3 regions of the Bradyrhizobium sp. AZCC 2262 genome follow, and region 3 is predicted to be linked to each of the others. Evidence: predicted binding sites of a transcription regulator. Region 3 holds the regulator's gene; each other region holds the start of a gene.
The links. Region 3 encodes PhoB, which activates phosphate uptake and scavenging genes when phosphate is short. Its sites were predicted from a motif close to TGTCATNNANCTGTCAT; they were not measured.
Positions count from the first base shown of each region.

Region 1: the regulator PhoB is predicted to act here: its motif matches at 1,631-1,647, upstream of V1283_RS14640 (RNA degradosome polyphosphate kinase).
Region 2: the regulator PhoB is predicted to act here: its motif matches at 1,262-1,278, upstream of V1283_RS00355 (esterase-like activity of phytase family protein).

Region 1 covers NZ_JAZHRT010000001.1:3,116,871-3,120,144, forward strand. The annotation lists gene V1283_RS14640 (RNA degradosome polyphosphate kinase) at 1-1,557, opposite strand, end outside; gene V1283_RS14645 (DnaA ATPase domain-containing protein) at 1,706-2,383, opposite strand; gene V1283_RS14650 (CDP-alcohol phosphatidyltransferase family protein) at 2,429-2,971, opposite strand; gene purM (phosphoribosylformylglycinamidine cyclo-ligase) at 3,120-3,274, shown strand, end outside.
Region 2 covers NZ_JAZHRT010000001.1:61,078-64,351, reverse strand. The annotation lists gene V1283_RS00365 (FecCD family ABC transporter permease) at 1-415, shown strand, start outside; gene V1283_RS00360 (heme ABC transporter ATP-binding protein) at 412-1,218, shown strand; gene V1283_RS00355 (esterase-like activity of phytase family protein) at 1,326-2,678, shown strand; gene V1283_RS00350 (mucoidy inhibitor MuiA family protein) at 2,788-3,274, opposite strand, start outside.
Region 3 covers NZ_JAZHRT010000001.1:7,456,960-7,460,233, forward strand. The annotation lists gene V1283_RS35060 (GcrA family cell cycle regulator) at 234-743, shown strand; gene phoB (phosphate regulon transcriptional regulator PhoB) at 1,004-1,708, opposite strand; gene phoU (phosphate signaling complex protein PhoU) at 1,819-2,535, opposite strand; gene pstB (phosphate ABC transporter ATP-binding protein PstB) at 2,644-3,274, opposite strand, start outside.

The DNA of each region.
Region 1 (3,274 bases), 4.3 Mb from region 3:
CCGCTCGATGTCGCTCGGTTCGGCATAGCCGGTGATGTAGTTGAACACCCGCGCCGCATCGCGGCCGATGATCGGGTCCGAGGTGAAGTAGGATAGGTCGGTGTAGATGCGCGCGGTGACCGGATGATAATTGCCGGTGCCGGTATGCACATAGGTCGTGAGATTACCGCCCTCGCGCCGCACCACCATCGATAGCTTGGCGTGGGTCTTCAGTTCGAGGAAGCCGTACACGACCTGCACGCCGGCGCGTTCGAGGTCGCGCGCCCAGCGGATGTTGGCTTCCTCGTCGAACCGCGCCTTCAGCTCGATCAGTGCGGTCACCGACTTGCCGGCCTCGGCTGCTTCGGCAAGGGTGCGCACGATCGGCGAATTGTTCGAGGTGCGGTACAGCGTCTGCTTGATGGCGACGACGTCAGGATCGCGGGCGGCCTGCTGCAGGAATTGCACGACCACGTCGAAGGATTCGTAGGGGTGATGGACGATCAGGTCCTTTTGCCGGATCGCCGCGAAGATGTCGCCGCCATGGTCGCGCACCCGTTCGGGATGGCGCGGCACATAGGGCGTGAATTCGAGGTCGGGCCGGTCGAGCCGCGTGAGCTGTGAGAGCTCGTTCATCGCCAGCACGCCGTCGACCAGAAACACCTCGTCGTCGGCGGCGGAAAGCGCCTGCTGCACGAAGGCGCGCAGCTCTTCGGGCATCTTGGCTTCCATCTCCAGCCGGATCACCGAACCCCGTCGCCGCCGCTTCAGCGCGCTCTCGAACAGGCGGACCAGATCTTCCGCCTCTTCCTCGATTTCGAGTTCGGAGTCCCTGATGATGCGGAATGCGCCCTGGCCCTTGACGGTGTAGCCGGGGAACAGGCGGCCGATGAACAGGCCGGTGGCCTGTTCGAGCGGGATCAGATGCACCGCGCCATCCTTGGTTTGGGGCATGCGGACGAACCGGTCGATCTTGCCGGGCATGCGGATCAGGGCGTTCATCGGCTTGCCGTCGGCGACGCGCGCCAGCTGCAGCGCGATGGTGAAGCCGAGGCTAGGGATGAACGGGAACGGGTGTGCCGGATCGATCGCAAGCGGCGTCAGCAGCGGGAAGATGTTGCGGAGGAAGTGATCCTCGAGCCAGCTCCGCTCCGCCTTGGTGAAGTCGTGGCCGTCGACCAGCATGATGCCGGCATCCGACAGGTTGCTGCGCAGATCGCGCCAGATCGCCTGCTGGTCGGAGGCGAGTTCCGAGACGGTCTTGTTGATGAGCACGAGCTGCTCGGACGGCGTCATGCCGTCGGGGCTGCGTTCGGCGATGCCTTCGCGGACCTGTGCCTTGATACCGGCGACGCGGACCATGAAGAACTCATCAAGGTTATTGGCGGAAATCGACAGGAACCGCACCCGTTCAAGCACGGGATGGCCGGGATTGACCGATTCCTCGAGCACCCGGCGGTTGAAATGCAGCCAGGACAGTTCCCGATTGATGAATCGTTCCGGGCTCGTGGCAATAGAGGGTACAGCCTCGGGAATCAGTTCTTTTTCTTTTATTTCAATAACTTGAGCCGATTCCATAAGACTTTGATCCATCTCGGGAGAGGTGTGGGGCCAGTTTAAGGGGATGCGGCTCGCAGCATGTGATACGCCGATGACGTTTCAATGACATTGATGTTCCGTCCACAGCGGCCGTCAAGGCGGCAGGAAGCAGCGCGCGCCTCGCCGGTCAGGCGTTGCGCAGCAGTTCCGCGGCCAGCGCCCGGGTCACCGGCCGGCCGAGCCGCAGCGCCTCGGCATCCAGCAGGTCGACCGCCTGGCGGGCGGCGGCATAGGAGCGCTCGATCCGGGTGGCGAGGTAGCTCACGACCGTCTCGTCAATACTCAATTGGCGGTCCGCGCAGAATTTGACGATCAGGCCGCGAAACAGCAAATCATCGGGCGGCGATAGCGACACCACAGGAGCGGCGCGCAGCCGCGACCTGAGATCGCGCAGTTCGACCTCGAACGCGACAGGCGGAACGCGCCCCGTGATCAGGACGAAAGCTCCGTCCTCGCGTGCCAGGTTCAGGAGGTGAAACATCGCGCGTTCGTCGAAGTCACCCGGTCTCAGGTCTTCGACCACCAGTGCCCCGGTGGCGAGTGCGCCGGGGACGGCAGCCGGGTCAAGGGCGTGCGCCGATGTCACGCGCGCGCCGGCCTGTTCGGCCCAGATCGCGGCGAGATGGCTCTTGCCGGCGCCCTCCGGTCCCACCAGCAGCATGATTCGGTTCGGCCAATCCGGCCAGCTTTCGATCAGCGAGAGCGCGGCTTCATTGGCCGGCCCTTCGAGGAAATTGTCGCGGGTCAGGCTCTCCGCATGCGGCAGCGCAAATGCAAGCTGACGAGGTTGAACGCGGACTGCCACGCAAGTCTCCAGGCCGGGATTTTCAGGCAAATACATGATCTGGCGCTAGCGCGCTTCGATCGTACTCATGTGCCGCACCCACTCGACGAGATAGAGCGAGACGGAAACCAAAGTAAAGACCGTAACAAAACCCATCAGGATCACGTCATACGGCGCCGGCCTGAAATTGAAACCGAGCGAGGCCAGCACCAGCGCCGCGAACGCCACCTGCGCCACCGTGTTCAGCTTCGACACCATCAGCGGTTTCATCGGAATCGGCTTGTCGAACAGCCATGACACGATCACGGCCGTGACGATCATGATGTCGCGCGACACCACGAGGATGACGATCCAGCGCGGAACCGCGCCCCAGATTCCGAGCGCGACATAGATCGAGACCAACAGCGCCTTGTCGGCGAGCGGATCGAGCAGGGCGCCCAGTTCGCTCTGCATGTTGAAGCGCTTGGCCAGAAAGCCGTCGACGGCGTCGCTGACGCCGGCAATGACGAAGATTGCGAACGCAATCTCCATCTGGCTGGAAACGATCGCCCAGACGATGACGGGCACCAGAATGATGCGGCCCAGCGTAATGATATTCGGAATGCTCAACTCGGTCGCTTCCCGGCTCCCGGCCTAAATCCGGCCCCTGGCGGGTTCTGCCGGTCCTTATCTACATAGTATATGCGCCAACCGCTTGCGAGCCATTGCAGGATCGCGGAATTCCTCGTAACCAGCCGTCATCATACTGGAATTGGGCATGAATGACCGCAAAAACGGGCTCACTTACGCGGATTCGGGCGTCGATATCGATGCGGGCAACCGTCTGGTCGACCTCATCAAGCCGATGGTCCGCGCTACCGCCCGGGCGGGCGCGGACGCCGAAATCGGCGGATTCGGCGGCCTGTTCGACCT
Region 2 (3,274 bases), 7.4 Mb from region 3:
GGCGCCGGTGCTGGCGCTCGCTTTGATCGCCTGCGTCTCGATCGCGCGCGGGCTCGATGTGCTGGTATTGGGTGAGGCCGAGGCCTTTCACAGTGGCGTCGACGTCGAGCGGCTGAAGCGGATTTCGATCGTACTGGTGTCGGCGATGACAGGCGTTGCGGTTTCGGTCTGCGGCGTGGTCGGCTTTGTCGGCATCGTGGTGCCGCATCTGCTCCGGCTGGTGATCGGGCCGGCGCACCGGCTACTGCTGCCGGCCTCGATGCTGTTGGGTGCGGTGCTGATGGTGGGAGCCGACACGCTGGCCCGCACCATCGTGGCGCCCGCGGAAATGCCGATCGGCATCCTGACGGCGGCGATCGGCGCGCCGTTCTTCCTGGGGATGCTGTTGCGCCAGCGCGGGCTGGTTTCGCTATGACCGCAATTCTCGAAGCGCAGGCGGTCTCGATGGTGGTCGGCGGCGCCACGCTGGTCGACGGCATCGATCTGCGCATCGCGGCCGGCGAAATGGTCGCGATCGTCGGCCCCAACGGCGCCGGCAAATCGACGCTGCTGCGAATGCTGTCCGGCGATCTTCGTCCGACGCGCGGGCAGATCAAATTGAAGCAGCGCGACATCCATCTCTATGCGCCGCGCGCTCTCGCCCATCACCGCGCGATGCTGTCGCAGCATGTCAACGTCACCTTCCCGTTCACGGTCGAGGAAATCGTCCATATGGGCGCGGGCGACACCGGCCGCGCCGCCGCGCAAAGGCTGGTCGATGCGGCGCTGGACGAGGTCGGGCTCACGCCTTTCAGCCACCGGCAATTGCCGACGCTCTCCGGCGGCGAGCAGCAGCGCGCGCATTTTGCCCGCGTGCTGGTGCAGCTCGCCTGCGGCGAACAACTGCACGGCCCCGGCCTGCTGCTGCTGGACGAGCCGACCTCCAGCCTCGACATGCGCCACCAGATCGATCTGGTGGAGACGGCAAGAGGGCGCGCGCAGAATGGCACCGCCGTGATCGCCGTGCTGCACGACCTCAATCTGGCAATGCGCTTCGCCGACCGCATCGTGCTGCTGCACCGTGGCAAGCTCGCCGTCGACGGCGGCCGCACCGATGCGATCACGGCCGAGACCATCCGCCGGATTTTCGAGGTCGACGTCACGATCGACTACACCGAGGACGGCGTGCCGTTCCTGCTGCCGCAGACCATGCGGCCCACCGGCGCGCCAACGGCATAACGCCGCAGCTTTATCCCACGGCGTTACGTGGCTTTCACAAAACTGTCAGTCAACTGTAACAGCAGCTCCGCAAGACACAGCGCACCATCATTCACAGGAGATCCGCCATGCGCGTGTCATTGCTCTGCTCCGTCGCTTCAGTCTTTCTGGCCAGCGCTGCATTTGCGCAGGGCGAAGGCGAATTTCCCGCCACGCTGAAGGGCCACGCCGTTCTGCCGGCGCAGACCTTCATCGACGCCCCCACCGATGCGCCCGACGATCTCAAGACCGCGGGCAAATACACCACCGGCAAGCGCGTCGACGCGATCGGCAGCGTGATGGGCAAATCCTACGAGCGCCCCACCGGCGTATCGCTGCCATTCAAGGGCCAGCCACTGCAGGGCCATTCCGGCATCAAGGTGATGCCGGACGGTTCGTTCTGGGTGCTCACCGACAACGGCATGGGCTCGCGCTACAACTCGGCGGATTCGATGCTCTACCTCAACCGCCACAAGATTGACTGGGCGACCGGCAAGATCGACCGGCAGGAAACCATCTTCCTGCACGATCCCGACAAGAAGGTGCCGTTCCGCATCCTGCACGAGGACACGGCAAAACGTTATCTCACCGGCGCCGATTTCGACACCGAGGGTTTTCAGATCATCGGCGACACCTTCTGGATCGGCGACGAGTTCGGGCCCTATGTGCTGAAGGCCGACAGGATGGGCAAGATCCTGGCCGTGTTCGAAACCACCGCCGACGGCAAGCCGGTGCGCTCGCCCGACCATTGGTCGGTGCAGTCGCCGGCCGCACCCGGCGCGACCTACACCACGGTCAATCTGCGCCGCTCCAAGGGCTATGAAGGCTTTGCCGCGTCGAAGGACGGGAAATTCCTCTACGGCCTGCTCGAAGGTCCGTTGTGGGACGCCGAGAAGAAGGACTTTGAAAAGGTCGACGGCAAGGAAGCTTCGCGGATTCTCGAATTCGACGTCGCCGCGGAGAAGTTTACCGGCCGATACTGGCAATATGTATTCGAGCAGAACGGCAACGCCATCGGCGACTTCAACATGATCGACGCCACCAGCGGCCTGATCATCGAGCGCGACAATGGCGAGGGCACCGCGGACAAGGCCTGCCCGCAAGGCCAACGCGGCGAAAACTGCTTTTCGGATCTCGCCAAATTCAAGCGCGTCTACAAGGTCGAACTTTCCAACGCCAATGTCGGCAAGCCGGTGCGCAAGATCGCCTATATCGACCTGATGAAGATCAAGGACCCCGACAACAAGGCGCGCAAGCCGCTCAACGACGGCGTCCTGACCTTCCCGTTCTTCACCATCGAGAACGTCGACCGCGTCGACGAGACGCATATCATCGTCGGCAACGACAACAATTTGCCGTTCTCGTCGAGCCGCGATCCCAACAAGGCGGACGACAACGAGTTCGTGCTGCTGGAAGTCGGCGAGTTTCTGAAGGCGAAGTGACGTCGATTACCTCTCCCCGCCCTTCGCTCGACTCCCTCTCCCCGTAAGAACGGGGAGAGGGAGAAGCAGTCCGCGACTGGCCTTGCCGCACAAAAATTCGCTCGGAGTGCTAGCCCGCAGGCACCATCACGACGCCTTTGTCCTTGGGCCAGCGGACACGCCAGGCGAAGTTGATATCCCTCACCTCACCCGCTTTGGCCTCAAAAGCCCATTCCAGCACGCCACGCCTGTCACGCAGATTGGTCGCGGTCGGCGGGGTCGTAGACGGCAGCATTTCGACCTGGATGTCCTCGTTCTCGCTGACCGGCAACTGATCCTCGATCGCGATCCGGATCGGGAAATCGTGGCCGTTGCGGACCGTGGTCTTGAACGCGCGCTCGTCGGTCTTCGACGTCGTCACGATCAGGCCGGCCGATCCCTCGTTGCGTTTCACGACGGTGCGTTCGATCTTGATCTTGTCGTCGGCGCCGAATCCGAGTCGCACGGTTTCCTCCTTGCTGGCGGCGGCCATCTGGCCGCGGCCGACGAAGATGCCGTCGCGGTAGATCGCGACCCGTCCCGGCAGGAGCGGCGCGTCCTCGTTCTGCTTGAAGCTT
Region 3 (3,274 bases):
GGCCCGGACTCTTGCGCCAGAGTCACGCCATATTGTAGCGTCTGGGTTGTCGGGTACGACATCTCGTGCGGCAGTTCTGATCCCTAGAGTCCATTTTGTGTAAGCGTACACGTTCGGGCGCGATTTTTGCGCCCGGCGAGGGCTAAGGGATTCTGACCGCAGGGATTTTTGAGACGAATGACATCGCCAGCGCTGCCCTGGGTTGGCCGGCGCGACGCGAAGGGAAGAATACGATGACGGTATTGACCTGGTCCGACGATCGCGTCGAGCAGCTGAAGAAGCTCTGGGAAGCCGGATTATCGGCCAGCCAGATCGCCGCGGAACTCGGAAATGTGACGCGAAACGCAGTGATCGGCAAAGTGCACCGGCTGGGCCTGTCCGGCCGCGCCAAGAGCCCCTCCTCGGCAGCCCCACGGCAGCGCAAGGCACGCCCGGCGCAACAGATGATGCGGGTCTCACGCCCGGTCTCGCGCGGCAACACCGCGCTGGCGCACGCCTTCGAGGTCGAGATGGAGCCTGATCCGATCGCCTTCGATAACGTGGTGCCGATGAGCCAGCGGCTGTCGCTGCTCGAACTGAACGAAGCCACCTGCCACTGGCCGGTCGGTGATCCCTCGAGCCCGGAATTCTTCTTCTGCGGCGGCAAGGCGCTTTCGGGCCTGCCTTATTGCGCGCATCACTCGCGCGTCGCGTATCAGCCGGCAGCCGACCGGCGGAGGCATCAGCCGAAGCCGACGCGGTAAGAGGCGGTTATCGTAGCCCGGATGGAGCGAAGCGAAATCCGGGACTATGTCGCTATGGGTTAGATTCCCGGGTTGCGCTTCGCTTCACCCGGACTACGAACTCAACGTTGTCGTCCCTGCGAAAGCGGGGACCCATAACCACCGGCGTTCGTGGTTATGTCACGCTGGAGCTCCAGCTCTCTTCAACAAATTACATCGGTGGTTATGGGTCTCCGCGTTCGCGGGGACGACGATGCAATGTGCGGACAACGATAGAGCTATTACGACTCCACCTTCGCGAACCGATCATCCAGCGCATATCCCGCGCCGCGCACGGTGCGGATCGGGTCCTGCTCGCGGCCCGGGTTGAGCAATTTGCGCAGGCGGCCGATGTGGACGTCGACGGTGCGCTCGTCGATATAGATGTCGCGGCCCCAGACGCTGTCGAGCAATTGCTCGCGGCTGAAGACGCGGCCGGGATGCTCCAGGAAAAATTCCAGCAAGCGATACTCGGTCGGGCCGAGATCGATCTGGCGGCCGGAACGCGCGACGCGTCTTTTCTCACGATCCAGTTCGATGTCGCCATAGGTGAGCACGGTGGCGAGCCGCTCGGGGCTTGCCCGCCGCAGCAGTCCCTTCACCCGCGCCAGCAGCTCCGGCACCGAGAACGGCTTGACGATGTAATCGTCGGCGCCGGTCGCCAGGCCCCGCACCCGCTCGCTCTCCTCGCCGCGCGCCGTCAGCATGATGATCGGCAACTGCTTGGTCTCCGGCCGCGCCCGCAGGCGGCGGCACAGCTCGATGCCCGACAGCCCGGGCAGCATCCAGTCGAGCACGACGAGATCGGGAATGCGTTCCTTCAACCGCGTATCGGCGTCATCGCCACGGGCGACGGTTTCGACATCATAGCCTTCGGCGTCGAGGTTGTAGCGCAACAGCGTGGTCAGCGCTTCCTCGTCCTCGACCACCATAATGCGCGCGCTCATTCTGCTATCGCCTCTTCTGTTTGACGCGTTTTCACGCAGATAAGTCTACGCAATCTGCGTAAACTTGATTGCTATGCGAACCGGTCTCCACTTCGCTTGAAAACGCTGTGTCAAGTGTTCGGTACGGTCGTGGCAAAATTCGTCATGTCGCCCTTCGGGCGCTTGTCGAGCATCTGCTGTCCCTCGATCATGTAGAACACGGTTTCAGCGATGTTGGTGGCATGGTCGCCGATCCGCTCGATGTTCTTGGCACAGAACATCAAATGGATGCAGAACGAGATGTTGCGCGGGTCTTCCATCATGTAGGTGAGCAGTTCGCGGAACAGCGAGGTGCAGATGGCGTCGACTTCCTCGTCGCCCTTCCAGACCGCCATCGCCGCCGGCAGGTCGTGCGCCGCATAGGCGTCCAGCACCGACTTGACCTGCGACAGCACCAGGTCGGTCATGTGTTCAAGGCCGCGCATCAGCTTCAAGGGCTGGAAATCGTTCTCCAGCGCCGCGACGCGCTTGCCCATATTCTTGGCGAGGTCGCCGATCCGCTCCAGATCGGTGGCCACCCGCATCGCGCCGACGATCTCGCGCAGATCGATCGCCATCGGCTGGCGGCGCGCGATGGTCAGCACCGCGCGCTCCTCGATCAGATGCTGCAGACGGTCGATCTCGACGTCGGTGGCGACGACACGCTTGCCGAGCGCGACGTCGCGACGGACCAGCGCGTCGACGGATTCGGTGATCATCCGCTCGACCATGCCGCCCATCTCGGCAACCAGGCGAGTCAGTTCCTGAAGGTCGCTGTCGAATGCCTTGGCGGTGTGTTCAGAAGCCATGTGCTATCTCCTCAAATCAGGATCCGGTTTGAACCGGATCATGATTTTATTTCGCTGTTTGAGCATGATCTCTTCGGAAAACCGGTTTCCACTTTTCCGGATCATGCTCTAGCCGAACCGACCGGTGATGTAGTCCTGGGTGCGTCGATCGCTCGGCGAGGTAAAAATCTTGTTGGTATCGTCGAACTCGATCAGCTCACCGAGATACATGAAGGCGGTCTTGTCCGAGACGCGCGCCGCCTGCTGCATGTTATGGGTGACGATGGCGATGGTGTAATCCTCCGCCAGTTCCTGGATCAGCTCCTCGATCTTGGCGGTCGAGATCGGGTCCAGCGCGGAACAAGGCTCGTCGAACAGGATCACCTCGGGCCGCACCGCGACCGTGCGCGCGATGCAGAGCCGCTGCTGCTGGCCGCCGGACAGCGACAGGCCGCTTGCATTCAGCTTGTCCTTGACCTCGTTCCACAGCGCGCCGCCGCGCAGCGCCTTCTCGACCCGGCCATCCATCTCCGACTTGGAGATCTTCTCATAGAGGCGGATGCCGAAGGCGATGTTTTCGTAGATCGTCATCGGAAACGGCGTCGGCTTCTGGAACACCATGCCGACGCGGGCCCGCAGCAAATTGAGATCGAGCTTGGAATCGAGGATGTTGGTCTGGTCGAGCATCAACTGGCCGGTCGCCTTCTGGCCGGGGTAGAGGTCGTACATCCGGTTGAAGATCCGCAGCAGCGTGGACTTG